2 linked regions of the Neorhizobium galegae genome follow. The protein of the gene in region 1 binds, or shares a complex with, the protein of each later gene. Links are inferred from orthologs where the notes say so. Each region holds a gene or a part of one and is shown on either strand. Other genes may lie near its edges. The genes, in order: trxA and trxB.

Region 1 (2,767 bases):
GGCGGCGAAAGCGTTCCGGCCTGGGTGCCGGGCAAGATGCTGAGCAATGCGATGACGGCCGCCGATGACGATCGGATCAGGACTTCGACCGAGGAAGAATATCGCCGGCTGCTCTACGTGGGGATGACACGGGCCGCCGACCGGCTGATCGTCTGCGGTTATCGCGGCAAGATCGACAATCCCGATACCTGGCAGTCGATGATTTCCAAGGCGCTTGCCGCCGACGAGCACCATTGCAGCCCGGCGGAATTCCATGGGTCCGAGGGCCAATGGGGCGGCTTCAAGTGGCGGCTTCCGGCGGCCCCCCGCCAGGCACCGAAGGCGGCGCACAAGGAGGCGGCAGCAGCTGACAAACGGCCGCTTCCCACGGCTCTCTCCCGTCCCCTGCCGGCCCAGAAAATCCTGCCGCGGCCACTCAGCCCTTCCGGTGCAGGAACGATGATCGACGACGACGCGGACGATCTGATCGTCACCTCGCCGCTGTTCGCCACTGACCAGAAAGACAGTGCGGGGCTGGCGCTGCAGAAGGGCAAGCTGGTTCACCGCATGCTGCAGATGCTGACGGATTTCCCCGAGGCCGAACGCGCCTCTGCCGCCCGGCGGTATGCGGACCGCGCCGCCCGTTTCTGGCCGGCCGCGGAGCGCGAAAAGCTCGTCGGCAGCGTCATGTCGGTGCTTTCGCATGCCGAACTGAGGCCGGTCTTTTCCGAGCGCAGCCAGTCGGAAGTCTCGATCATGGGCACGCTGGCGCTCGAGGGCCGCGACTACGCGATCACCGGCCGCATCGACCGGCTGGTGGTGACCGAAGACCGGGTGATCATTCTCGACTACAAGACCAATCGCGTGCCGCCGAAGACCTCGGAGGACGTGCCGCTCTCGCATCGCGCCCAGCTCGCCATCTATCGCGAGATCCTGAAACCGCTTTATCCGGCAAAGGATTTTGAATGCGTGCTGGTCTATACCGAGTCGGCGCAGGTCATGTCGCTGCCACCGGGCCTGCTGTCACGCTCGCTTGCAGAACTCAAAACAAAGTGAGATAGCGGCCATTGAAAACTTTGAGCGGGAAGCTCACATTTATGCCAACAGAGAATCGTGAAGGAGTGCCCTATGGCTACCGTAAAAGTCGATAACAGCAACTTCCAGACCGAAGTCCTCGACTCCGCTCAGCCGGTCGTCGTGGATTTCTGGGCTGAATGGTGCGGCCCTTGCAAAATGATCGGTCCGAGCCTCGAAGAAATTTCGAACGAGCTCGCCGGCAAGGTGAAGGTCGTCAAGCTGAATATCGACGAAAATCCTGAGCTGGCTGCCCAGTTCGGCGTGCGCTCGATCCCGACGCTTGCCATGTTCAAGGGTGGCGAAGTCGCCGACATCAAGGTTGGTGCTGCTCCGAAGACTGCCCTTTCGGCCTGGATTTCCAGCGCCGCCTAACTTCCAGTCGCATGCCCGCATAAAGAAGCCCGGCTGTTCCCTGCAGCCGGGCTTTTTCTTTTGCTATCGCGGCCCCTGCTGTCAGGTTGGCGGGGTGCCGTTGTCGGCAAGCACATTGCCGGCGAAATAAAGCGAGCCGCCGATCAGGATGCGCGGCGGCGGAGCGCCCGGCACCTGGCGGCGGGTGATTTCCTGCAGAGCCTCGGCCGCGGAGCCGGCGGGTTCTGCCACCAGACCCGCGTCAAAGGCGGCATGGGCGAGAACCACCGGGTCGAGGCCCGATTCGCTGCCGCGGATGCGCACGGTGAAGACGTGTTCGGCGATATCGGCAAAGGCGCGAAAGTAGCCGATCGGGTCCTTGGTGTTGATCATCCCGGCGATGATGTAGAGCGGCCGGGCCTGGCGTTCCTCGAAGGAGGCCATTGCCTCGGCGATCACCTCGCCGGCGCCGGGATTGTGCCCGCCATCCAGCCAGATTTCAGAGCCTTCGGGCGCATATTGGAGTAGTTTGCCTTCGGTCAGCTTCTGGAGGCGGGCCGGCCATTCGACGGCCGCCATCGCCTTTTCCATCATCGCTTCGGTGACGGTAAAGCCAGCAGCCTTGACGGCACGAATGGCGGCGGCAGCATTGGCATATTGATGGCGGCCCGGCAGCCGCGGCAGCGGCAGATCGGCAAGACCGAATTCGTCCTGGTAGATCAGCCGGCCGAACTCCTCGTGGGCGGAAAATTCCTGGCCGTAAACGGCGGTCGGACAGCCGAGCCGGTCGGCGGTCGAGACCAGCACGTCGCGGGCCGCTTCGAATTCCTGATGGCCGATGACGACGGGACGGCCGCGCTTCATGATGCCGGCCTTTTCGGCGGCAATCAGTTCGACCCGATCGCCGAGATAGGCCTGATGATCGAGCGAGATCGGCATGATGACCGAAACGGCCGGATCGGAAATGACGTTGGTGGCATCGAAGCGGCCACCGAGGCCGACCTCGAGGATCACCGCATCGCCCGGCTGTTCGGAGAACAACAGGAAAGTCGCGGCCGTCAGGATTTCGAAGACGGTGATCATCTGGCCGTCATTGGCCGCCGCGATGCGCCGCAGGGCATCTGCCAGCATCTCGTCGCTGACGATCTGGCTGCGGCCGCCCTTGACGCCGATCCGATAGCGTTCGTGCCAGTGCACGAGATGTGGGGACGTGTGGACATGCGTCGCGTAACCGCCCGCCTCGAGCAGGGCGCGGCAGAAGGCGGTCACGGAGCCCTTGCCGTTGGTGCCGGCCACATGGATGACCCGCGGCAGCTTCTTGTGCGGATTGCCCAGCATTTCGAGCAGGCGGGTAATTCTG
Region 2 (3,362 bases), 2.8 Mb from region 1 along the record:
CTGATCAATATCGGCAACAACAAACTCAAGATCGCCACCCCTCTCTCCCGCTACGGCATCGGCGGCCACGACTGCGAACTGGTGGCCGCCCATTACTTCCCGATGACGACGAGCGCGATCGTCTGGTCACGCGAAGGCGCCCGGCTCTTCATCGAGGAGCACAAAAAGATGTTCGCGCCGGTCGACAATTATTTCCGCCACTGGCTGACCCGAACCGGCCACGGTTATTCCTTCTGGCCCTCGCCCGTCACCACCACGGATGCCGCAAGCGAAATCCTCGCGAGCTCCGGCCGCGCCAGAAAAACCAACAAGCGGAAATGGTTCTACGCGTTCGCCAAGCAGCGCCGCCTGATGGAGGACAAGCTGATCGCATTCATTCACAAGAAGCGGTTTCGGCCTGCCGGGAGCAAGTGACTAGGCGCCCGCCGGCGCCGGTGCGCTTCAAATCTCGACCAGACCCAGCTGCTTCACCTGTCGAATGGTCAGCATGGTGCGCACCGTGTCCACATGCTGGTCGGCGGTCAGTACCTCGATGACGAAGTCCTGGAAGACGGTGAGGTTCTGGGCCGCGCAGCGCAGCAGGAAATCGCTGTCGCCGTTGACCATCCAGGCCTCCCGCACCATCGGCCATTGCTGCACCTTCGCAGCGAAGGCCTTGAGGTCCGCGTCCGACTGCCGCTTCAGCCCGACCATGCAGAAGGCGACGAGATCCACGCCGAGTTTCGGGGCGTTGAGAAGCGCGTGATAGCCTTCGATGATACCGGCTTCCTCGAGCTTGCGCACGCGGCGCAGGCAGGGCGGGGCGGAAATGCCGACGCGTTCTGCGAGCTCGACATTGGTCATGCGCCCGTCACGTTGCAATTCCCGCAGGATTTTTAGGTCGATGGCATCAAGATCGGCGCGAAGCACATAGGTCCCCTTCATTCTGCAGTGCTTTTATCGCAAGAGGAATTTTACGCAAGAATATGTCTTGAGGCGCTTGGCTTCCGTTTCCATGCCAACTGATCTGTTGTTAGTGCAAGGCTGCCCTTGCATTGCTGCATGGATCGATCTTACATGGCGCTTCTAAAGCGGCAGACCGGACATCGACCACCTATATGAGGGGCAACGAAACGTCGACCGGTCTTTGAAAGGAAATAACCCATGTCCTCCCGTCATACCGAGGTCCTGATCATCGGCTCCGGCCCGGCTGGCTATACCGCCGCCATCTATGCGGCGCGCGCCATGCTGAAGCCGGTTCTGATCGCCGGCATGGAACAGGGCGGCCAGCTGATGATCACCACGGATGTCGAGAACTATCCGGGCTTCGGCGATCCGATCCAGGGTCCCTGGCTGATGGAGCAGATGCTGAAACAGGCGACCCATGTGGGCGCCGAGATCGTCAATGACCTCGTCACCGAAGTCGAGCTCAACCATCGCCCCTTCACCGTGCGCACCGATTCGGGAGCCGTCTGGACCGCCGAGACGATCATCATCTCGACCGGCGCCAAGGCAAAATGGCTCGGCATCGAAACCGAACAGCAGTTCCAGGGCTTTGGCGTCTCCGCCTGCGCCACCTGCGACGGCTTCTTCTATCGCAACAAGGACGTGATCGTGGTCGGCGGCGGCAATTCGGCCGTCGAGGAAGCGCTCTACCTGTCGAACATCGCCAAGTCGGTGACGGTCGTGCACCGCCGTGACTCGTTCCGCTCGGAAAAGATCTTGTCTGAACGCCTCTCCCAGCGCTCGAATGTCAACGTGTTGTGGAACACCGAAATCGCCGAGATCACCGGCAAGCCGGCCAAGGCGCCGATGCCGCCGTCCGTCGAGGGCGTCAAGCTGCGCAACACCCAGACCGGTACAGTTACCGACTTCCCGATCCATGGCGTCTTCGTGGCGATCGGCCATGCGCCGGCGACAGAACTGTTCCAGGGCAAATTGAAGATGAAGCCGAACGGCTATCTGTGGACAGCTCCCGATTCAACTGCCACCGACGTGCCCGGCGTGTTTGCCGCCGGCGACGTGACGGACGACACTTTTCGCCAGGCGATCACCGCCGCCGGCATGGGCTGCATGGCAGCGCTCGAGGCCGAACGTTACCTTTCCGGCATCCAGCCGGTTGCCATAGCCGCGGAGTGACGTTGAACGATGGGTGTGCCGCTCGACTGGGATAAACTGCGCATTTTCCACGCGGCGGCGGAGGCAGGATCCTTCACCCATGCGGCCGACAAGCTGCATCTTTCCCAGTCGGCGATCAGCCGCCAGGTCAGCGCACTGGAACAGGATGTCGGGGTAAAACTCTTCCATCGCCACGCACGCGGCCTGATCCTCACCGAACAGGGCGAACTTCTCTATCGCACTGCCCACGATGTGCTCCTGAAGCTCGAAACGGTGAAGATGCAGCTCACCGAGACGACGGAAAAGCCGTCCGGCAAGCTGCGCGTGACGACGACCGTCGGCCTCGGCCAGGGCTGGCTCACCGACAAGGTGCAGGAATTCCTGCAGCTCTATCCGGAAATGTCGATCCAGTTGATCCTCGACAACGAGGAAGTGGACGTCAACATGCGCCATGCGGATTGCGCCATCCGGCTTCGTCAGCCGGTGCAGTCCGACCTCATCCAGCGCAAGCTCTTCACCGTGCACATGCACGTCTATGCGGCACCCTCCTACATCAACCGTTACGGCGAGCCGCAATCCGTCGAGGATCTCGACCAACATCGCATCATCACCTTCGGGGAGCCGGCGCCGAACTACCTGCTCGACGTCAACTGGCTGGAATACGCGGGCCGGTCGTCGGACAATACCCGCACGCCGCATCTGCAGATCAACAGCCAGACGTCGATCAAGCGCGCCTGCCTCCTGGGAATCGGCATCGCATGCTTGCCGGACTATATCGTCGGCCGCGATCCCGGACTGATTCAGCTGGCTATCAATGCCGACATCCCCTCCTTCGATACCTATTTCTGCTATCCGGATGAAATGAAGAACGCCGCGAAGCTGAAAGTCTTCCGCGATTTCGTGGTCGGCAAGGCCCGCAACTGGAGCTTCTGACCGGCGCGGGGCCGAACTGGATGCCCCGAAAAACCCTATAATTCCGAGGGTTTTGGGGGCTCTGCGGCCGCCTGATATGTAACCACTGAGCGCATTAAATTAGAGCGTTGCGCCTCACGCATGGCTGTCCTGCACAAAAGAGTATTGTTCACTGCACAAAAAACCACCATATCGCACACAGCTGATGCACATGGCGGCTTTTCCTCCCAGTTCCGCCGCAGCAGCTGTTCCCCTCTGGAGGTTTTTTTGACCTTCACACTTATAGGGCCCTGGAGCGATCCAGTGGCCCTCTTTTTTTGCGCTGAATTCTGTCGCGGCTCATTCACCGGTTT

Evidence for each region.
Region 2: the proteins of trxA (region 1) and trxB are in contact, whole or in part, in a crystal structure (PDB 1F6M), measured with the Escherichia coli proteins. The link is inferred for Neorhizobium galegae from one-to-one orthologs.

The regions. Positions count from the first base shown.
Region 1 is NZ_CP090095.1:19,740-22,506, reverse strand. It holds trxA (thioredoxin), read left to right. Parts: upstream 1-1,107; coding sequence 1,108-1,428; downstream 1,429-2,767. Other genes in the region: LZK81_RS00110 (bifunctional folylpolyglutamate synthase/dihydrofolate synthase), read right to left, coding at 1,510-2,767; addA (double-strand break repair helicase AddA), read left to right, coding at 1-1,035. UniProt on the Escherichia coli protein: Participates in various redox reactions through the reversible oxidation of its active center dithiol to a disulfide and catalyzes dithiol-disulfide exchange reactions.
Region 2 is NZ_CP090095.1:2,831,012-2,834,373, forward strand. Bases 287-3,130 are described here. They hold trxB (thioredoxin-disulfide reductase), read left to right. Parts: upstream 287-1,143; coding sequence 1,144-2,118; downstream 2,119-3,130. Other genes in these bases: LZK81_RS14020 (glycosyltransferase family 25 protein), read left to right, coding at 287-414; LZK81_RS14025 (Lrp/AsnC family transcriptional regulator), read right to left, coding at 442-924; LZK81_RS14035 (LysR family transcriptional regulator VtlR), read left to right, coding at 2,134-3,030. In the rest of the region: more of LZK81_RS14020, read left to right, coding at 1-286.